Regions from separate parts of the Bacillus sp. MBGLi79 genome, predicted to be linked through region 2. Evidence: a T-box and tRNA genes for the amino acid it is inferred to sense, from the RefSeq annotation. Region 2 holds a T-box; the other holds one or more tRNA genes.
The links. A T-box is a leader RNA that pairs with one kind of tRNA and senses whether it is charged. The one in region 2 lies ahead of tyrS (tyrosine--tRNA ligase), so its partner is inferred to be a tRNA-Tyr.
Positions count from the first base shown of each region.

Region 1: it has a tRNA-Tyr gene. The T-box ahead of tyrS (tyrosine--tRNA ligase) is inferred to sense a tRNA for this amino acid. The anticodon was not compared.

Region 1 is NZ_CP026521.1:226,236-237,717, forward strand. Features, by position in the region: gene nagZ (beta-N-acetylhexosaminidase) at 1-1,597, opposite strand, end outside; gene amiE (N-acetylmuramoyl-L-alanine amidase) at 1,625-2,950, opposite strand; gene C1T29_RS01315 (PTS transporter subunit EIIC) at 3,007-4,374, opposite strand; gene C1T29_RS01320 (MurR/RpiR family transcriptional regulator) at 4,401-5,252, opposite strand; gene murQ (N-acetylmuramic acid 6-phosphate etherase) at 5,269-6,183, opposite strand; gene C1T29_RS01330 (GNAT family N-acetyltransferase) at 6,293-6,775, opposite strand; gene C1T29_RS01335 (2-thiouracil desulfurase family protein) at 6,788-7,243, opposite strand; tRNA gene C1T29_RS01340 (tRNA-Glu) at 7,423-7,497, shown strand; tRNA gene C1T29_RS01345 (tRNA-Val) at 7,501-7,576, shown strand; tRNA gene C1T29_RS01350 (tRNA-Thr) at 7,581-7,653, shown strand; tRNA gene C1T29_RS01355 (tRNA-Tyr) at 7,675-7,759, shown strand; tRNA gene C1T29_RS01360 (tRNA-Gln) at 7,764-7,835, shown strand; gene sigW (RNA polymerase sigma factor SigW) at 8,065-8,628, shown strand; gene rsiW (anti-sigma-W factor RsiW) at 8,642-9,268, shown strand; gene cdaA (diadenylate cyclase CdaA) at 9,428-10,249, shown strand; gene cdaR (CdaA regulatory protein CdaR) at 10,242-11,482, shown strand, end outside.
Region 2 is NZ_CP026521.1:4,519,648-4,531,129, reverse strand. Features, by position in the region: gene C1T29_RS23110 (helix-turn-helix transcriptional regulator) at 1-625, shown strand, start outside; gene ywaD (aminopeptidase YwaD) at 672-2,039, opposite strand; gene tyrS (tyrosine--tRNA ligase) at 2,195-3,436, opposite strand; T-box leader at 3,478-3,692, opposite strand; gene ywaE (tyrZ transcriptional regulator YwaE) at 3,687-4,202, opposite strand; gene C1T29_RS23090 (YwaF family protein) at 4,353-5,066, shown strand; gene C1T29_RS23085 (glycosyltransferase family 8 protein) at 5,176-6,036, shown strand; gene sacY (transcription antiterminator SacY) at 6,089-6,931, opposite strand; gene sacX (SacY negative regulator SacX) at 6,985-8,364, opposite strand; gene epr (minor protease Epr) at 8,795-10,732, opposite strand; gene celB (PTS cellobiose transporter subunit IIC) at 10,960-11,482, shown strand, end outside.

The sequences.
Region 1 (11,482 bases), 520 kb from region 2:
ATATGGTGTCGTCGATGACACCGTCGTTGACGACAGGGTCATTTTTGACGACATAGGAACCGGTAATGATATAATCAGCCTCTTTTACTTGTTTTTCATGCTCGGCCTTAAATACTTGGTTGGCAAAATTCATTTTGTCGAGAGATACGGGTTTGATTTTCTTACGATTGACGAGATCGCGAATGGTTTGTTCGATTGAAGCAGTTTGTTCTTCGTAAGGTGCCACAATTAAGATTCGGCTGCCTTTTTTGGGCTTGAACGGCAAAGTGTGCTGTTCATTTTTTAATACAGTTACTGCTTTTTCAGCTATTTTTTTCTCTGCTTTCAGGTGCTGCTTGCTTCCTACGATTTTTTGGGCTTTGGCTATTTTTTCTTTTGTACTGTCGTCGTTCCGTGCTGGATACATGCCGCGTTTTATTTTCAGGGAAATGATTCTTTCAACTGATTTGTTGATTTGATGTTCAGGAATGTCTCCGTTTTTCACGGCTTCTTTCAAAGCTTGAATAACACGTGAGAATTTCTGTTCTTCTTTCAATGAAGTAACTGAGGCTGGCATTAATGCCATATCGACACCAGCTTTTACGGCCATGACCACAGCCTCTTCCTGTCCGAAATGATCTGCGATTGCCTTCATATTGAGCGCATCGGTAACGATGACCCCATTAAAGCCCATTTCCTGACGAAGAAGGCCTGTCATCACTTTTTTCGAAAGTGTAGCTGGAACCAAAATGTCCGATCCATCGAGTTTGCTTTTGTATGTGGTGTCGTCAAAGGCAGGGAATTGAACATGGGCTGTCATCACCATATCAGCACCGGCATCAATTGCTTTTTGAAAAGGATAGAGCTCGACCTCTCGAAGCCGTTCTTGATCATGGGAAACGAGCGGCAGTCCATAATGGCTGTCAACGTCCGTGTCTCCATGTCCCGGGAAATGTTTGAGGGCAGAGGCGATATCCTGCCGCTGCAACCCTTTCATCGTGTATAAACCGAGTCGTGATGTCAGTTCTCGATTGGAGCTGAATGACCGTACGCCGATTACAGGATTATCAGGATTATTGTTAATGTCTACGACAGGGCTGAAATCTGTATTGATGCCTAAGGCCGAGAGCTCTTTTCCAATGATGCTGCCGGTCTGATACGCATTGATTCTGCTTCTGGCTGCGCCCAGCGCCATATTCCCTGGGAAATTAGTGCCCTCCCCTAGCCTCGTTACAATGCCGCCTTCCTGATCAATACTAAGCATGAGCGGGATTTTGGGACTTGCCTTTTGGTAAGCGTCTGTCAGCTGGACCGTTTGCTTTGTTGTTTTTACATTTTCTGCAAAAAGAATGACGCCTCCGAATTGATATTTCTTGACGAGGCTGGCGACTTCCTCATTCATTTCCGTAAGGGCTTGCGGTGAGGACTCGCCTTTCTTTTGCCAATTTCTAAAATCAGGCATCAGCATCTGACCGAGTTTTTCATCTAATGACATACGATTGACAATCTGATTGGCATCGATTGAACTTTTAGATGCAGTGGCTTCTTTCTGGTTAGCCACGAGAAAACATGAAAGAAAAAGAACGGCTGAAAGGATAAGCGGAAAGACAGGTTTCATAGAAACTTCCTCCTATCGTCTAATCATTCATTCCATTGCTTCATAAATCGCGGTTATAACGCTTCCATAACTGCCTGTTGGAAATTGATCACCCTCAAAGACGTTGGGATTTTCTTCTGGATCAACAACTGGGGTATGCTTTTTATTTGTTAACAATGCGATGCCTAAATTGTATGCCGGATCAATGATTGTAACTGTCCCCGTCCAGCCTGTATGCCCGTAAGCATTTGCGCTGGCGTAAGGGCCAAACATCCATTCCATGCTTTTGCTTCCGTTCCGTCGCCAGCCAAGAGCGAATGTTGGATCTGTTGCTGAAGGTGCTGTAAACAAGTCAGCTGTTTTCTGATCAAATAAAGAAATGTTTCGGTATGATCCTTTGTTTAACATGACTTGCAGCAGAATGGCCATATCATCTGCATTTGAGAACAATCCGGCATGGCCAGACACGCCATCCATTGAGTAAAACGCTTTTTCATCATGCACTTCTCCTTGCAGCGTGTTTGTGCGTATGTTAGGGAATTGAATAACGCCGTCACGTGTATTGCCCATGCGTTCAGTAGCTGCGAACTGCTTTGGTTTAAAGCCTTTTTGCAGCGGATTGTACAAGGTGTGCTTCAGCTTCAACGGCTTGTAGAGCTCTTGCTCCGCGTAGCCATCAAGCTGTTTTCCGGTGAGTTTTTCGACAATACAGCCGAGGAGCATATACCCAATGTCACTGTATACGTGTTTTGTCCCGGTTTGATAATCGAGCGGAATTTTCGTCAAATATTCAATCGTTTTGTCACGTTCCTGGGAATAGTATTTGCCGGCTTTTTCCGGCGTGTAAAAGTAAAAGCTTGATGGAAGCCCTGATTCGTGCTGAAGAACATCAATGACACGTATCTTGTTTTTTCCTTTTATGGGGTCTCCAGGCTGATCCTTGAAACCAGGCAAATATGCAGAAACTTTTTCATAGACGTCAAGTTTTCCTTGGCTGACTAAGCGCTGCAATGCAAAATTTGTGGCGTACATTTTTGTATTTGAGGCTAAGTCAAACATCGTGCGGGTTTTCATTTTTGCCGGATGGCGCAGCAGCTCTGATCCTTCGTACTTTTTACTGTAGCCGTATGCTTCTTTTTTTATGATGCGTCCATCCTTCACGACGACAAGAACGGCGCCTGGAAATCCTGCTGCAATATCCCGTTCTATCATCTGATCTACCTTCCTTAGCTTCTTCGTCGAGAATTGTGCAGTTGCTGCATTTATGGTTTTCGGCTCAACCAAGCTGTCTGCTGTTTGCGCGAAGGTTTCATTTGGCGCCAATATCGATAGGGTTAAAATGGCACTGAATAACAACAGTGTCTTTGTTTTCACAGGTTATCCCCTTTCTGTGCTTCTATCCCGTTTACTATCCCTAAAACAGAAACAATTTAATCGAACTGAGAAGCCATTTCATCTTTATATCCGAATGCATAGGTCAATAAAAAGCCGGCCGCGTAGGAAATGAAGAGCCCGACGATATACAGGATGATTTGCGAAGGCAGGACTAGAAAGGAAAGCGGCAGTCCGGAGACACCAATCGCAAAGGTGGCTACTTGAAAATAAGCTTGAAAGGCGCCGCCGATTCCAGCACCTAAGCATGCCGTTAAAAACGGACGGCCAAGCGGCAGCGTGACTCCGAAAATGAGTGGTTCCCCAATGCCGAGCAGGCCTGACGGAAGCCCGCCGGCGATTGCTTTTCTCAGTGTTGTTTTTTTCGTTTTCACGAAGACGGCAAAGGCCGCGCCTACCTGTCCTGCACCTCCCATAGCCAAAATAGGGAGCAGAGGATCATTGCCAATTGAATTGATCAGTTCCATGTGCACAGGCGTCAAGCCTTGATGCAATCCGGTTACGACGAGAGGAAGGAAGGTTGCGCCCAGAATAAAGCCCGCAGCGATGCCGCCGATGTCCAGGATGGACAGAAGGCCGGATGTAATGGCGTCAGAAATGAATCCGCCTAAAGGCATGAATACGACATACGTTACGATTCCGGTGATTAACAGTGAAACGGTGGGTGTGACAATGATATCGAGTGATTGAGGAATAAAGCGGCGAATAAATTGTTCGGTGTAAGCAATGAATATAGCAGCGAAAAGGACTCCGATCAGGCCTCCCCTGCCCGGAAGAAGCTCTTCTCCAAATAAACTGATCTTTGCGATCTCCGGATTGATAATCAAGATCCCGGCCAAAGCCCCAAGAGCGGGTGTCCCGCCAAATTCTTTTGAAGCGTTGATACCCACAAGAATGCCGAGATAAGTGAACAGCCCTGATCCGATGATTGTCAGGACAACAGCAATTTGTGATTCTGCAGAGAGCCAGCCGGCTTGAATACTTGCTTTGGTAATCCCGGTAATTAAACCGGAAGCGACAAGAGCCGGAATAAGAGGGATAAAAATGCTGGCGATTTTACGTAAGAAAAGTTTAAAAGGAGTGGCGTTCTTTCGATTGATATCGGCTTTCTTTTTGGCGGCTGCTTCATTCACATCGACACCTTCTTCAGCTGAGACGAGCTTGGAGAAAGCCGTTGTGACATGATTGACGACTCCTGTACCGAGGATGATTTGTAAGGTTTCAGCCTCAACGACCCCCAATACTCCGTCAAGCGCTCTTAAAGCCTGAGCATCTGCTTTGTTTTCATCGTAAGGTGTAATACGCAGCCTTGTCATGCAATGCGTAAATGAGGATATATTGGATTTCCCCCCGCATAACTCGAGGATTTTCTTTGCGAGTTGATGGTAGTTATTTTCTTTGCTCATTAAAAACCCCTCCCCTTCAAGATGCTTTATTTTTTTCTCATAGATTGTATGGCTTCTCTTGTTTTATCGATATAGCTGGTTGTTTCTTCATATTGCTCAGCCGCCATGCCTAAAAACAATACATCTATCATAAAAAGCTGGGCGAGACGGGAGGAAGTGGCTGCACTTCGAATCAAGGCTTCGTTGGAATGGGCTGTATACAATGGGACGTCAGCCAGTGCGGAGACGGATGTCTGACTGAATTGTGTGAGGCTGATCGTTGTGATGCCTTTTTTCTTAGCCATGGCAAGCAGTTCAATGATTTCCTGCGTCTCTCCTGAGAACGAAATGGCGAATACGATGTCGTCTTTATCTGCATTTGCGATTAAAGATGCCACAAGATGAGTGTCTGTAAACGCGGTTGCTTGTTTATGAATGCGAAGCCACTTTTGCTGAGCGTCCTTGGCGACAATGCCGGAAGCCCCGACGCCGATAAAATGCACAGTGTGAGCTTTGAGAAGCAGAGAAACCGCTTGTTCCAGTTCTTTGTAGTCCATCAGGTCTGAAGTATCCTGAATGGCTTGAATGGCATTGCCGGCCGCTTTTTCGGAAATAGAGGGCAGCGGCTCGTGGGGAACAATATCACGGTAGCCCTGAAACGTAGGCTTTGCCAGATCGCCCGCTACTCTCATTTTTAAATCTTGAAATCCCTTTAATCCGAGTGATTTGCAGAGCCTGATGACGGCAGCGTCACTTGAATTGGCTAAGGTGCTGATTTCGCTGACGGTGCTTTCGATTGCTTTGTGTGGATGGGTTAGGATATAATCTGCAAGTTTACGCTCGGATGGAGGGAGTTTATGCTTCATTGATTGGATGATCGCTAAACCGCCTGTTGCCATTCTAGTTCTCTCCTTATCATGAATGGTAATTTTCGATTGCTTTATCAATGAAACCGTTTGCTTCATCGAGTAATGTCTTTGCTTGTTTCTGATCTGTGCTGGTTTTGAGCATAACGATTGCTGTTTTGACGTGATGATCGGCTTGTTCCAGGGTTTTCCTGGCTGTTTCGTATGAAACGTTTGTAAGGATTTGGATGATGCTGATGGCGCGTTCTTTTAGTTTTTTGTTGCTGACGTTGACGTCTACCATCAAGTTTTCGTAGACCTTGCCGATTTTTACCATTACAGCGGTAGATATCATGTTTAGAATCATTTTATGAGCGGTTGCAGCTTTCATACGTGTTGATCCTGTAATGGCCTCAGGTCCGACGACAACCTCAATGCTGTGGTCCGCATCCTTGCTGATGACGGAATTTTCATTGCAAGTAAGGGCGATGGTGTGCGCTCCGACTTCGCGGGCGTATCTTAGGGCGCCTGCGGCGTAAGGTGTACGGCCGCTTGCTGCGATGGCAATGACGGTGTCATTTGACGTGAGCTGTATGTTTCTTAAATCCTCAGCTCCTGCTTTTTCACTGTCTTCAATGCCCTCTGCTGCCTGTAAAAAGGCTTCGGGGCCTCCAGCCATGATTCCGATGACCTGATCAGGACTTACGCTGTAAGTGGGAGGACATTCAACAGCATCCATGATGCCGAGTCTGCCGCTTGTGCCTGCGCCTGTATATATGAGCCGGCCTCCATGTTGAAATGAATCATACGCGCAGTCTACAGCTGTTTTGATGTCGGGGAGAACCTCCTGAACGGCTGCAGCGACTTTCATATCTTCGTTGTTGATCATTTTGAGGATGCCGAGAGTGTTTGCTTTGTGGATTTCAACCGTTTGGCTATTGCGTGATTCCGTTGTAAGATGATGAAGGTTTAGTGATTCTGACATGAGGATGCCCCCTGTTTTAAAATGATATATCTCAATATTCAGTATATTCATTTCTGTTATGATATTTCAACTATGTTTTTACATTTTTGAAATTTTATTTCACTCAAGACTATAAGAAATGATGAAGGATCAACTGTTCTCCAAGCGGCCCGATTCTTCGCCGTCCTTTATCAATGAACCCGCATTTCATATAAAGGTGTTTTGCGTGTATGTTCAGATGATTGACGGCCAAGATGATTTCGTCGCACCATGGAAAGTATCCGCTCACAAAAGAGGGAAGCAAAAGCATGGCTTTTTTCGCGTACCCTTTTCCGTGATGCACAGCGTTTAAAGACAGGGAGCTGAGCAGTAAAGCAAATGGATTGTTAGAATAGGAAGCTAGCGTTTCTTTTGATGCATGTAAAATGAAAAAACCGACTGGAAGATCGTCTTTTAAGATGACAACCGGGTATCGGTCCTGTATGCCCAGAGCCTGAGACAGCACCTCTTTCGGGAGGGAGGTAAAGCGTTTGTCATCGTTGGTGAGCGTGAATGATTGAAGCTCGGGCAAGTGTTCAGGCTTATAGAAGGATAAAGAAATGTCTTGAGTCATGGGGTGGCCTCCTTACAATATGTCGTCTAGCTGGTTTTCTGAAATGACGCGGTAGCCCGCTTGTTTTAGCAGTGCGGCGGTTACTCCGCTGCCGGGGATTTTTTTGCCAGAGAATGTGCCGTTATAGATAAAGCCGCTTCCGCAAGATGGACTGTTTTCTTTTAATATGACGGCAGTGGCGTTGATTTCTTTTGCGTAAGCCAATGTTTTCGCGGCACCTTCCATATATAGCTCTGTGACGTCTTCTCCTGAAGCTGTCACGATTTTTGCGGTTCCATTGAGGACATCCTCGCCGGTGCCTCCTATGATTTCTGCGGGTTCACGGGGGGTTGAAAAGCCGCCAAGAAGTTCAGGGCAAGCCATGACTGCTCTATTTTTAGCGACGAGTTTTCTGATTTTCTCAGACGCTGCGTGAGAGCCGTTATATCTGCACTCAATGCCTCCAAGGCAGGAACTGACTAGAATCATATTGGTTTCTCCTCTCTTGCTTTGCTTGTCTCTATCATAAAATAAATGACTTTAGTTGGGAGGCTTTTTCAGTTAAAAAAGGAGTTAAAAAGTTTGAAAATAAAAAATTTAATTTTTCTCTTTACAAACAGGGGGTGACCTGTATATAATAACTTTTGTCAGCTCGACGAGAACACAACGGCCCGTTGGTCAAGCGGTTAAGACACCGCCCTTTCACGGCGGTAACACGGGTTCGAATCCCGTACGGGTCACCATTTGGAGGATTAGCTCAGCTGGGAGAGCATCTGCCTTACAAGCAGAGGGTCGGCGGTTCGAGCCCGTCATCCTCCACCATCTTGCCGGTGTAGCTCAATTGGTAGAGCAACTGACTTGTAATCAGTAGGTTGGGGGTTCAAGTCCTCTTGCCGGCACTGTTTTTCTAAATTTAATGTGGAGGGGTAGCGAAGTGGCTAAACGCGGCGGACTGTAAATCCGCTCCCTCAGGGTTCGGCAGTTCGAATCTGCCCCCCTCCACCATTATTGGGCTATAGCCAAGCGGTAAGGCAACGGACTTTGACTCCGTCATGCGTTGGTTCGAATCCAGCTAGCCCAGTCACAGACACCTTTGACCAAAAGGTGTCTTTTTTCTTTTTTAAAATTCATTCCAACTTCTAACTGTTCAGTCTGTATAATAATTTTAAAAATATGTTAAGGTAGTTTATTCACGAATTACCATCTACACCCTGCCAAAAATTTGATAAACTTATTTTATAAAAAAATTGAAACCTTTTGAAACGAAGCTCGTATACATACAGACCGGTGAAGGCAGAGGTTAGATAAATATGGAAATGATGATTAAAAAAAGAATTAAACAAGTCAAAAAAGGCGACCAGGATGCATTTGCGGACATCGTAGATATTTACAAAGATAAAATTTATCAGCTTTGCTACCGTATGCTTGGCAATGTGCATGAGGCGGAGGATATTGCACAGGAGGCTTTCATCAGAGCGTACGTTAATATCGACAGTTTTGATATTAACCGGAAATTTTCAACTTGGCTTTATCGAATCGCGACCAATTTGACCATTGACCGCATTCGCAAAAAGAAGCCGGATTATTACCTCGATGCAGAGGTGGCTGGTACAGAAGGCTTGACCATGTATTCCCAAATCGCCGCAGATGGTGTTTTGCCTGAAGATGCAGTTGTGTCGCTGGAGCTCTCAAACACGATTCAGCAGAAAATTTTAAAGCTTCCTGACAAATACAGAACAGTCATCGTATTAAAGTATATTGACGAACTCTCATTAATTGAAATCGGGGAGATTCTAAACATTCCTGTGGGGACTGTGAAAACGCGGATTCACAGAGGCAGAGAGGCTCTTAGAAAACAATTAAGGGATCTTTAAGTGGGGTGATGAAATGAGCTGTCCTGAACAAATTGTGCAGCTTATGCATATGCATCTTGATGGAGATATCCTTCCAAAAGATGAACACGTATTAAATGAACATCTGGAGACATGCGAGACATGCAGAAAGCATTTTTACGAGATGGAGAAATCTATAGCGCTCGTACGGAGCACATCGCATGTCGAAGCCCCCGCGGATTTTACCGCTAATGTCATGGCAAAATTGCCTAAGGAGAAGAAAAGAGCTTCTGTGAAAAGATGGTTCAGAAGCCATCCCGTTATCGCAGCTGCTGCGGTATTCATCATTTTGATGGGCGGAGGTTTTTTTAACAGCTGGCATAATGACCACAATTTCAGCGTGTCCAAGCAGCCGAATCTTGTGGTTCATAATCATACTGTGACCGTGCCGGAAGGTGAGACGGTTAAAGGTGATGTCACTGTCAAAAACGGCAAGCTGATTATTAAAGGCAAAATAGACGGGGATGTAACCGTCGTGAACGGCGAAAAGTATATGGCCTCTGCTGGACAAGTCACCGGTCAAATTGAAGAAATCAATCAATTATTCGACTGGACATGGTACAAGATGAAGTCTGCGGGGAAAAGTGTACTCAATGCATTCAATCCGAACGGAGAAGAGTAAAGCGCGTTAGCCGCTTTGCTCTTTTTTTGCGGGCTGAGCGGCTGACACATTTCACTTGCTAAATCGATATGTGGTATAATGGGCTCGCTATGTAAAGTACATATGCGTAACACGTAAAACACAAAATACGAAATGACTGAAATCTTGGAGGACGAGGAAATGGCTTTTGAGGATATCCCTTTTTTGCAGTACCTCGGCAATGCCGTTGATATTCTCCTTGTTTGGTATGTGATATATAAATTGATTATGGTGATACGCGGCACGAAAGCGGTTCAGCTGTTAAAAGGAATTGTAGTCATCGTGCTTGTTCGTATGGCCAGCCAATATTTGGGCCTCAGCACACTTCAGTGGCTGATGGACCAAGCGATAACATGGGGATTTTTAGCAATTATTATTATCTTTCAGCCTGAGCTGAGAAGAGCGCTTGAACAGCTAGGCCGCGGCCGCTTTTTTTCAAGGAGCGGCACGCCTGTAGAAGAAGCGCAGCAGAAAACGATTGAGGCCATCACAAAAGCGATCAATTATATGGCGAAACGTCGTATAGGCGCCCTGCTGACCATTGAGCGGGATACTGGAATGGGGGATTATATTGAGACCGGCATACCACTGAATGCCAAAGTCAGCTCTGAGCTGCTGATTAATATTTTTATCCCAAACACCCCGCTTCATGACGGTGCGGTGATTATGAAGAATAATGAAATTGCCGCGGCCGCCTGTTATTTGCCGCTTTCTGAAAGCCCGTTTATTTCAAAAGAATTGGGCACGCGGCACAGAGCGGCTGTCGGCATCAGTGAAGTAACAGACAGTTTGACGATTATTGTGTCTGAAGAGACCGGCGGCGTCAGTGTGGCAAAGAACGGCGACCTTCACAGAGAGCTGACAGAAGAAGCGCTGAAAGAAATGCTTGAAGCCGAGTTTAAGAAAAACACCAGAGACACTTCTTCTATCCGCTGGTATTGGAGGGGCAAGAAAAATGGATAAATTCTTAAACAACCGCTGGGCTGTGAAAATCATTGCTCTGCTTTTCGCGCTCTTGCTTTATGTGGCTGTTAACAGCAACCAAGCACCGACTCCGAAAAAACCGGGTGAATCTTTCTTTCCGACATCAACAACTGATGAAGCAACTCTGACCGATATTCCGGTTAAAGCGTATTATGATGATGAAAATTACGTCGTGACAGGTGTTCCGCAAACGGTTAATGTCACGATAAAAGGCTCGACAAGTGCCGTGAAAAAGGCTAGGCAGACCAAGAACTTTGAAATATACGCCGATATGGAACATTTGAAAACCGGCACACATAAGGTTGAGCTTAAGGCCAAAAATGTGTCGGATGGGCTGACAATCTCAATTAATCCGTCTGTTACGACAGTGACCATACAGGAACGGACGACCAAAAGCTTTCCTGTAGAGGTGGAGTACTACAATAAAAGCAAGATGAAAAAAGGCTATTCTCCGGAGCAGCCGATTGTCAGTCCGAAAAATGTGCAGATTACCGGATCTAAAAATGTGATCGATAATATTTCTCTTGTCAAAGCTTCAGTGAATTTGGAAAACGCAGATGAAACGATTGAAAAGGAAGCGAAAGTGACTGTCTATGATAAAGACGGAAACGCGCTTCCTGTCGACGTTGAGCCCTCGGTCATCAAGATTACCGTTCCGGTGACAAGCCCAAGTAAAAAAGTGCCCTTTAAAATTGAACGGACAGGAAGCCTTCCTGACGGTGTCAGCATAGCGAAAATTGAATCCAGCCCCAGTGAGGTAACGGTTTACGGCTCACAGGATGTGTTGGATTCTCTTGAATTTATTGATGGCGTCAGCTTAGATTTAAGCAAAATTAACAAGGATTCCGATATCGAGGCAGATATTCCGCTTCCTGACGGCGTCAAAAAAATCTCGCCGTCAAAGGTGACTTTGCATATAGAAGTCGATAGTGAAGCGGATCAGAAGTTTGAGAATGTCTCTATCAAGACTGTAGGGCTGAGCAGTTCACAAAACATTGAATTTCTTGATCCTGAATCACAAGCGATAGACATAACGGCTAAAGGCTCTCCTGCGAATATAAAAAAACTGAAAAAATCGGATATCGAATTGTATGTGAATGTTTCAGATTTAGAGGACGGGGAGCATAGCGTGAAGCTTGAAGTAAACGGACCTCAGAATGTAACCTGGTCCTTGGGGCAGAAAAACGCCAAAATCAAGCTGACATCCAAAAA
Region 2 (11,482 bases):
GGAAAGCATATCGAGAGTGCTCAAATTGAATTACGAGGAAAAACGCCATGTCTTTCTGTTGGCGGGCCATCATGTTCCTTTAGATGATCAGGATGAAGAAAATAAAAGCCTTCCTCTGGCTGTACGGCACTTTATTGATCATTTAACCAATTGCCCTGTTTATGTGACTGACGAAAAGTGGGATGTTATTGCTTGGAACACAGCAGCTTGTGCTGTGTTCGGCAATTTTGGCCAAATGAGCAGAAAGGAAAGAAACGCCATATGGCGATGTTTCACCTCGAAGGAGTATCGGAATCTGCTTGACGACTGGGAAAGCCACGCCAAAAAACTGATCGCACAGTTTCGATCGACAGCCAGCCGGTTTCTTGGGGAAGCATGGATAAAAGAGCTGATCGATGAGTTAACTGAAATAAGCCCGGAATTTAAAAAATGGTGGAACCACCATGAAGTATTAGGCACACACGCAGGAGAAAAAGTACTTCATCACCCGGCAGCCGGAACAATGGTGATGGAGCATATGACATTACAAATATACGATTCTCCTGATTTGAAACTGACCATTTATCGGCCGTTAGAAAAAGAAAATACAGTTGATAAACTGAAAGCTTTACTTATAGACGGCTAAACAGCTGATCATTATAAAAAAGACGGCACCCAAGCCGTCTTTTTTTTTATTTGATATCTTCATAAATGTCAGATGCTTTGGCCTTCATTTGTTTCTTATTGGTTTTCGGTTTCTTCTCTTTTTTCACAGCCTCATAGACAGCGGCTGTCACAAGGTCGCCTGCTTGCTGGAGGCGGTCCTTGCTGATATGTTCGATCGAGTCTTCGGGGGTATGATACCATGGCTCAACTTCTTCTGTTTCCGGGTCTCCCCAAATAAAGTTGGCGGAATCAATGCCGGCTTCGTGGAATGGCACGTGATCAGATGATCCTCCCTGTGTCAGAGACAGGCTGTCAAACCCTATTTTTTCAGCGGCCGTGTGGCTGGATTCCCAAACAGCGTTCGATTGGCCGTCCAATGTGTTGACATACAGCTCAGACGCTTTTTCCCAGCTTGTGCCTACCATATCTAAGTTGAAGTTCACTTCGCTTCGTTTCAGCTCTTTTTCGGATAGTTGATCTACATAGTGAGAGGAGCCGAGCAAACCGAGCTCTTCAGCGCCGCAAGCGATGAAGCGGATTTCTTTATCAGATGGAACGCTTTTTAAGACACGCGCCATCTCCAGCATAACAGAGGTTCCTGAGCCGTTGTCATTTGCTCCGGGCGAAAAAGGAACACTGTCGTAATGGGCCGTCACGTACACAATGTCTGGATGTTTGATATTCTTTGGTTTTTTGATTCCGATGATGTTCTGGGAGGTTTGGTTTGTGAATGCTTTTAGTTTTAAAGTGGCTTCTTTTTGCTGGGTAAGTGCTTCGCCGTCTTCTTTCTTAATGCCGACGACCGGAATGCCGGCTTTATTTCCCGACAGGTTTGGCGTCATAGGTACGAGGCTTTCTTTGTTGTTATAAATGATGACAGCTTTCGCTCCAGCGGCTTCGGCATTTTTGGCTTTCTCGTAATAAGTCAGGTCTCCTCTGGAAATTAAGGCGATTTTGCCCTTGGCGTCAGCGGTAAAGTCCTTTTGATAGCCCAAGCCTGCATTGTAAAGCGGAGCCGTTAGTCCTTGTTCCTCAGTCGGAGCCGAGCCGGACGCCGCTTGGAGAAGAATATCGCGTCCTTCTGAAGACAGCGTTCCCTCAAGGCGATCAGGAATGTCGAATCGTTGAACCTTTACATCAAGCTTTAATTTTCTCATTGATGAGGTGATCAATAGGGCACTCTTTTTTTCAGCTGCAGTTCCGGCTATTCTGGGGCCGATTGCTTCACTTAGCTGAGAAATGGTAGAGTACGCACGCTTTGCTTTGAATGGAAGCTCGCGCTCGCTATCTGATAGTTGTACAGCGTGCGCCGCAGGAGTAACACTCTGTGCCGGCAAGAGCAGTGTGCCGGCAGTTAAAACAGCCATCGTCATGACAGTCAAAAGCTTTTTCATCAAAAATAAACCTCCCCTAAATGTATGGTTGGGGAATATTTCGGGATGCTAAAGGAGTTTCCTGCAAGATGGAGAGCGTTTTTGAAAAGACAGTGCTTTATACCTGCAAAAAAACGCTTATGAATGAAGGGTCATAAGCGTTTCGGAATATCAGACTATTGGAGCTTTAAAAACTTGCGTTTGCCGACTTGGATGATCATATTCTCTCTTATCTCTGCTTTGGCGTGAACATCTGTTATTTTCTCTCCGTCGATGCGTACACCTCCGTTTTGAATCATGCGGCGCGCCTCGCTCTTCGAAGAGAGGAGCTTCAATGTAACGAGCAGATCGACAATCGCGATTGTTTTCTCGCCTTCCCATTGGACAGACGGAATATCATCAGGAAGGCTGTTTTCCTGAAAGACTGTTTTAAACGAGTGTTCGGCAGCTTCTGCTGCTTTCTCTCCGTGATACATTCGGACGATTGTTTTGGCTAAAAGCATTTTGGCATCACGCGGATGAACTGCGCCGGTTTCTAAGTCTTTCACGAGCTGTTTTTTCTCTTCAAGCTCTAAGTCTGTTGCCAAGTGGATGTATTTTTTCATCAGGCTGTCGGGCAGTGACATCGTTTTTCCGTACATGTCGTTTGGATGTTCGTCAATGCCGATGTAGTTGTGTTTCGACTTCGACATTTTCTCCACGCCATCCAAGCCTTCCAAGAGCGGCATCAGGATGACAACTTGTTTTTCTTTGTTGTATCGTTCTTGGAAATGCCGGCCCATGAGGACATTGAAATGCTGGTCTGTTCCGCCAAGTTCAATATCGCTTTCGAGAACGACAGAATCGTATCCCTGCATCAATGGGTAAAAGAATTCATGAAGCGAGATCGGTTTTTGCATGGCGATGCGTTCTTCAAAGTCGTCGCGCTCCATCAGGCGGGCTACGGTTATTTTGCCTGCCAATTCAATGACATCCTCCAGATTCAATGTTTTCAGCCATTTCGAGTTGTAGTGAAGCTCGACTTTTTCAGGATCCAGCACTTTTCCGAATTGCTGAAAATATGTTTTGGCGTTGTGTTGAACTTCTTCATCAGTCAGCTGCTTTCTTGCTGCTGATTTTCCGGTCGGATCACCGATTTTCCCTGTGAAATCCCCAATTAACAGCTGGACAATGTGGCCGTTTTCTTGAAATTGGCGAAGCTTGTTTAACACAACCGTATGGCCCAAATGTACATCTGGTGCAGACGGATCTAATCCAAGTTTAATTTTGAGCGGTGTGCCTGTCGAAATCGATTTCACGAGCTTTGCCTTTAATTCCTCCGGCGGTATGACTTCGTGGGCGCCTGTCATGTAAAGCTGAAGCTGTCTTTCGACTTCTTTTTGCTGTGCTGCTGTGAGCTGTTCAAATGTTTTCATCACTTTTCCTCCTTTTTTACAAACACAAAAAAGAGCCCATCCCGATAAGGGACGTGGCTCAATGCACGCGGTACCACCCTGGTTGAAGACATCGTCTTCCGCTCATTCGAATAACGGTTTCCCGTTCTTTGCTACTTTTAAGGTTCACAAAGAAAGCTCGGGGAGGTAATTCACGTTTGCCTGTGCGCCGGCTCGCACCTTCCGCCGGCTCTCTGGAACAGGGAGACAAACCCTACTGGATTCCTGTCAAAGCTTATGGTGTATGAAGATTGTCAGCTACCTTTCTAAGCAGCCCTGTCAATGTTTTCTGTTCGTCCTTTGTCATTCCCCCTATGAGCTCTGTTTCCCCTTTGTGAAACTCAGGGTAGAGTTCTTCGATCGCTTGTTTGCCGGAATCGGTGATGGAGACAAACACGAGTCGCCGATCTCTTGTGTCGATGCTTTTACGGCAAAAACTCTTTTTTTCAAGTGTTTTGATCACGTTGCTTGCTGTAGCTGTAGATATCCCTGACAGCTCAGCGATTTTTCTTGTTTCGAGCGCTCCCCATACCCATAGATCATAAAGAATGGAGAAAGCGGTCCAAGAAAGGTTATAGGAAGAAAGAACCTCAGTCTCCATTTTGACACGGAGCCTTTGCGCAGACCGATACAGATTCGTAGCGATCGAAATGGCTTCCAGGTTGAGTGACTCGACGGGCATTTGTTTGAGCTTAGAAAGTGTATCGTGTTCTTCCTTCCGAAGCTGCTGATGTCGATGTGAACGTTCCATTTTTTAGGCCTGCCTTAAATTATCAGAATCATTAGCTATGAAACGAATTGTAACAGAGTCTGATGTGAACTTCAAGCCCATATATCGGTTGAATAAAAAAAGCCCAAACAACGCCAAAATAAACAAAAAACCGCAAACGGGGGTGCAGTTTTGCAAAAGTATGTTCAATCCGTCTATAAGCATGATCCATTTCATCTGTTTTCGACAGAGCATGTGGTAACGCTAGCGATTATCGCTCTTTTGGCCGTTCTGTTGTTTCTGTTTCAAGATGGGATTAAACGGTCTAAGGCCAGCCGGTTTTTGCGTTTTTTGTTTGTGTTTCTTTTGCTTGGTTCGCAAATCGGCTATCAAATATGGATGATCGCCACGGGCAGGTGGTCAGTGCGCACTTCATTGCCTCTCCAGCTTAGTGACCTGTCGGTGTATTTGTCAGCCATTATGCTAGTGACAAAAAGCAGAAAGCTGTTTGTATTTTTGTTTTTTGCCGGCATTGGCAGTTCGATTCAGGCTCTTGCCACTCCCGACCTCGGCATGTATTCTTTTCCGCATATCCGATATATCCTCTTTTTTATTTCGCACGGGTCCGTGTTTTTATCCTGTCTGCTGATGGCGGTGATTGGCACATACAGAATGGGCCAGCGCTCGTTATGGGTGACTGTCCTGCTTGTCAATGTGTACGGCGTCTGCATTTACCTGATTGATCGATGGCTTGGCGCGAATTATATGTATTTGACGAAAAAACCGGGAGGATCCTCTCTCTTGGATGTTCTCGGGCCATGGCCGTGGTATATCGTCTCGGCTGAAGCCATCACGATCGCCAGCTTTTTCATTCTTTATTGGCTTTATCGCATCTTCAAAAAATGACACCTTTTTTGTTGTATCACACATTCTGTTTTAAAAAATGTCGGAGAACGTGTTTATTTTTTTGAAAAAGGGTATGTAACTTGTACAACAAAAAGGGAGATGAATACCATTGAGGAAAGATGAAATCATGCATATCGTATCATGCGCAGATGATAATTATGCTCGTCATTTGGGTGGGATGTTCGTTTCTTTATTGACCAATATGGATCAGGAGAGAGAGGTTAAATTATACGTCATTGATGGCGGAATTCAGCCTGATAACAAAAAAAGACTGGAAGAAACTACTTTGAAATTCGGCGTGCCGATTGAGTTTTTAGAAGTGGATACCAACATGTATGAACATGCTGTAGAGAGCAGCCATATTACAAAAGCAGCGTATTACCGTATTTCGATTCCCGACTTAATTAAGGATGAAAGCATCAAACGAATGATTTACATCGATTGCGATGCGCTTGTCCTAGAGGATATTTCAAAGTTATGGGACTTGGACATTGCGCCATACACCGTTGCCGCTGTTGAGGATGCGGGGCAGCATGAACGCCTGAAGGAAATGGACATCACTGATACAGGGAAGTATTTTAACTCAGGTATCATGATTATTGATTGTGAGTCTTGGAGAAAGCAAAACATCACAGAAAAAGTCATCAACTTTATCAATGAACACCCAGACGAAGATTTTCTTGTGTTGCACGACCAAGATGCACTGAATGCGATCTTGTATGATCAGTGGTATGAACTTCATCCGCGCTGGAACGCTCAAACCTATATCATGTTAAAGCTGAAAACCCCACCGACTCTGTTAGGGCGGAAGCAATATAATGAAACGAGAGAAAACCCGGCAATCGTGCACTTCTGCGGCGGAGAAAAGCCTTGGAACTCCAATACAAAACATCCATATCGCGATGAGTATTTCCATTACATGTCGTATACGAAGTGGAATACGATCAGCAATCCGGCGATCAACCAATAATATAGATATAAAAAACGCTTTTGAGATGATCAAAAGCGTTTTTTTGTTTGCTTCAGCGTGCGACTGACCGTTGGTAGAACCGCTGAATATGCATGGCGATGTAGCACAATTCTTTTTCAGGAAACTCAAAGCCGTATTCCTTTTTCACAAAGATGCCGATGCTAAGGGCGCACAGGAAAGCATCCTTAAACCTCTCTTTAATGATGTCGATCATTTCTGTGTCCAACTCATAAATGGATTCGCCCGCTTTGATATGCTGAATGGCAAAGCGGAGATGGGTCACGAGCCGTTCATAGGAGATGGTATCTTCCACGATATTGATAGACAGCTGAATTTCGATAATCTCGATAATATCACGGATCATTGTTGTAATATCTAGCGTTTGGGTCATATCGCCGGCATTGTTTCTTGCTGTGTGGATATGCATGGCAATATTGCCGATTTCATCATCTGGAATGTGAATCCCCAGTTTATCTTTAATCAGTGCTCTGGCCCATAAGCCGATCTGGAACTCCTTCGGATAAAGGACCTTGATTTCATTCAGCAGCGGATTTTTAATGACCATCCCATTGCTCAGGCGTTCAATCGCAAAGGAAAGATGGTCTGAAAAAGCGACATGAATGCGCTCATTGATTTTGATGTTCAGCTCTTTTTCGGCATGAGAGATAATTTGCTCAGAAATCTGAATATGGTCTTCAGGCAATGTTTCTAAAATCTCTTCGAACTGCTTATAGTCAGCTGTATCTTTTCTGATAAAGGTTTTTTCTATTTTTGACGGATCAACAATATCATTCTTCTTTTTGTCGAACCCAATTCCTGCACCCAAGAGAATCTTCTCTTCATTTTGATCCTTTACGACGATAGCATTATGATTTAAGATTCTTTTAATTTTCATAGCTTTTTTGTCCTTTCATCCCCCGTTTTATGAATGAAAACGAATAAATCCAGTTATTCTGTCTCTTCTTTAAACCCGAGAAACAATGTAGCTATAAAAGCAGAGACGGCGGCGATCAAAAAACCGATCATATAATGAACAAAATTCGCGGCGCCGAACGGCAGCACAATTGAAATCATCGGAATGCCTGTCAGCCCGTAGGAATTTGCCACAACTTGTACCGCAACTACGTACGCTCCGCCAATAGCACCGCCGATGGCTGCACCGATAAAGGGACGGATCAGTTTGAGATTCACCCCGAATACAATCGGTTCAACAATGCCTAAAAACGCGGTCAGAGAAGCGGGGAGCGCAATTTTTTTCAGGCTTGATTGTTTCGTTTTGAGGAATACCGCAAGCCCCGCTCCGCCCTGGGCCACATTCGCCATCGACCATATCGGCACTAAAAAGTTGACACCGACATGCGGATTCGCAAGCAGCGTTGCTTCAATCGCATAAAAGCTATGATGCAAGCCAGATAGGACGATAGTAGAGTAGATGCCGCCGAAAAGGGCTCCGGCGGCAATGCCGGCGTGATCATAAATATAGACTATCGATTGTGTCATGATTTGGCCGACGATAGAAGCGGCGGGATTCATCACAATCAGCGCGAGGCACCCTGTCACCATGACCGTAATAAAGGGAATGATCACGACATCAAGTGACTTCGGCACAATCGCTTTTAATAGCTTCTCAATTTTGCTCATGACAAAAACGGAGAGAAGAATCGGTATGATGGAACCCTGATAGCCCATCATCGGGATGTGAAGCCCCCATATATCTAAAGAAGACGGGGTTTTGCTGCCGAGCATAGACGGGTCCAGCAGATCAGGGTGCGTCAAAAGCCCCGCGATCACTGCCCCTAGATATGGGTTGCTGCCAAATTGCCGTGCGGCACTGAAGCCGACTAAAATCGGCAGCAAAATAAAGGCTGTGCTGGACACGAGGTCGAGCATTTTAATCCATGGGCTGCCGGCAGCGAACCAGTGAAACACCTTAATCATGCCAATCAGCCCCATGAGCAGGCCGCTTGCTGTTATTGCCGGAATAATCGGCACAAAAATATCAGACAGTGTTTTCGCAAAAGCTGCGGCAGGGTTCAGCTTCCGGCTGGCTTTTTTCTGGTGAACAGGCTCTTCAGAAGGCGCGGCCTCCCACACTTGAACGACTTCTTTATATATTTTGTTGACGACGCCTGCTCCGAAAATAATCTGGAATAGTCCGTATCGGAAAAAGGTGCCCTGCACACCTTGCAGGTTCTCAATGGCACGTATATCAATTTTCGTCTCGTCCTTTACATCAAAACGAAGACGGGTCGTACAATGGCTGATGCTGATAATGTTGTTTTTTCCTCCTGCTAGCAGCAGTAAGTCTTTTGCAATCTCATTATGCAAGCAATCAAAACCTCCTTTGCTGAAGAAAAGTCGGCTTGTTCATCGTATCAAATGAAAAGTTGACAATCAAAATGAAAAAAGTGAGAAATACCGGTTGAAAATGACAAAAATGCCCGCGTCGGTGACGGAGCATTAGTATAGGAATTGTTGTCCAAGGCGCCGTTATGAGACCAACACGAAAAGAAGAGTTAAAATGCCCTGCTTTTTTAGGCACTAATACTCCCTTTGCATCATTGGGTCTTGCCTGCCTGCCCAGTCACAATCCCGCCATATGTGGTGATAACTGTAATAACGTTCATTTTATGCTGTTCATGGCTGTATAGCAATAGTATGAAAAGCCTGTGCGATGGATGGGAAAAAGGTTGTGTGCGGTGTTCTAAGAAGATAAAAACCCTTTAAGACCTGGTATGCAAGTCTTAAAGGGTTTTGGTTACTTTTTCGCTTTGACGGCGTTCAGCCGTTTTTGCAGCTTTGTTTTTTCATTGGATGCTTTTAATTGGTTCACTGCAGACTGAGCGGATGTCTTCGATTTCTTTGTTTTGTCTTTCTCCGCTTTCTTTACCCTAGCTTTTGCCGTTTCGACTTTTTTTGCTTCAGCTGCCGCCACTTTTTTCTTCACTTTGTCTAACCGTTTTTGCAATGCTGTTTTGTCCTTGCCTGATTGAAGCTGATTGACAGCTGATTGTGCTTTTGCCGCATTTGCATCAGTTGATGTCTTTTCAGCGAAGGAGACGGATTGCTGCGCTGTTTTCAAATTGGTGCTTTTCACTTTGGCAAGGCGTTTCTGCAGGGACGTTTTTTCTGAACCTGCCGGCAGCTTGCCAACTGCTGATTGTGCGCTGTCCACATCTGTTTTCTTTTTGCTTTTCTCCGCTTTCGCAACTTTGTCTTTCGCCTGCTTTGATGCGATGTAGCGTTTAACTTGGTCTAACCGTTTTTGCAGGTTCTTTTTGTCTGTTCCGTTCGGCAGCTTGTTAATGGCAGGTTGTGCTGTATCAACGGTTTGCTGTGTTTTGTACTTTTCTGCCTTTGCGACTTTGTCTTTCGCATCTTTTACATTTCTGTATGACTGTACTTTATCCAGTCTTTTTTGCAGGGCAGTTTTGGCGTCGGAGTCCGGCAGCTGGCTGACGAGTTCCCGCGCTTTGTCGATATCGGTTTGTGCTTTTGATTGTTCCGCTTTTTTCACCGCTTGCTCTGCTGCCGTGTACGCTGAATCTGTTGCCTGTGCTTTATACTGGATTAAGCCGTAGCCAAATTGCTGATCGCGGCCTGCGGTACCAAGATCAACGATGTTTTTCCGCATTTCCTCACGAAGCTGGACGTTTGTCTCGTCAGGGTCCCGCTGTTTTAACAAAGCAAACATGGCAGCGGCGTGCGGTGTCGCTTGGGATGTCCCGCTTCCTGTCGCATAATACTGGTTTACGTAAGTGCTTGTGATGTTTGTTCCCGGCGCTGAAAATTCAACTTCATCTCCAGTTGTTGAGAAGGAGGCAAGCTGATTCTTTTCGTTTGTTGCCGAAACCGCAACGACACTGCTGTACGCCGCCGGATAATTCACTGGTTTTCCGTTTCCGTCATTCCCGCTTGCTGCAACAAGCAGAACGCCTTGTTCATATGCTTTGTCCACGGCGTCATGAAGTATTTTGCTGTCTGACGTCGTGCCAAGGCTCATATTGACGATGTCCATCCTGTTTGCGATCGACCAGTCAATTCCTTGGAGAAGGCTTTGAAGATCCCCCGAGCCGTTCTGATCAAGCGCTTTAACCGCGTATATTTGTGCTTCCGGTGCGATGCCGTCAATTCCGTAGCCATTGTGCTTGGCTCCGATAATCCCTGCGACATGTGTTCCGTGGCCGTTATCATCTTTGTAAGAAGAGGTATAACTGACAGCTGAATACCCGCCGGCAATCGACAGGTCATCGTGGGGGGAGATTCCGCTGTCAATGACGGCAATTTTGACACTTTTTCCTGTCAGTCCTGCCTTCCAGGCCTGTTTTACCTGAATGGGCTCAAGGTTCCATTGCTCGAAGTTGTCAGAGGTGTCAGCGCCGTCTGACAGCACTTTGAAATCCGTGCTGTCTGCTGCGGTAAAGGATACGTTATTTTCTACATACAAAATATCAGGATCCTGCTTTAATTCTTTTACTGTCTCCTGATCTGCTGTGACTGCTACTGCGGGAAGATGCTTATACTGCTTTTCAACATCAGCATCGCTGTCCAGGATGGTTTCCTTTCCGGCCTTGTTTTTATAAACCACAATGACCTCTTTCTCGCTGCTGTTTTGCGCATGAGCGAGAGGGCCTATGGCGAGAAAACTGAAAAACAGAGTGACTGATACAACAAGTTTGCAAGACATGTTTTTCATGATTCATCTCCTTTTTCTATGATGTTTGATATATATATCGGAGAAAAAAAGAGAGATTGATAGTAAGAAGGGAAAAAATTTTCATGGGCAGGGTTGTTTAGCAAAATGCAGATTTTTTCCGCAAGAAGAGGAAATTTTCCAAATGAATTTGTAAGCGTTTTCAAAATAAGATAAAGAAAACATTGCGGAGGTTGTTTACAAAGCAATGAGAAAAGGGGGCTTTTCAGATGAGCGCATTCACTCGGGTAATGGAAGAAAAAATAATGCCTGTCGCCGGAAAAATTGCCGGACAGCGGCACCTCAGCGCTTTGCGTGACGGAATTATCCTGACCATGCCGCTGATTATTATCGGGTCTGTCTTCTTGATTTTAACGAGCCTGCCGATTCCGGGGTATGCTGATTTCATGGCGAGTGTGTTTGGGAAGGAGTGGGCTGATAAGCTCGGATATCCCGTCAATGCTTCGTTTGATATTATGGCGATGATCGCCGCTTTCGGGATCGCCTATCGGCTGGCGGAAAGCTATGGTGTTGATGCCCTTTCGGCCGGAGCGATTTCAATTGCCGCATTTCTATTGGCAACGCCGTTTGAGGTGCCGTTTACCCCGGATGGCTCAACGGAGTCCATCATGGTAGGGGGCGGAATCCCGATCACGCTGCTCGGCAGCAAAGGCTTATTTGTCGCCATGCTGATCGCTTTGTTTTCAACCGAAATCTATCGATATATTATTCAAAAGAATATCGTTTTCAAAA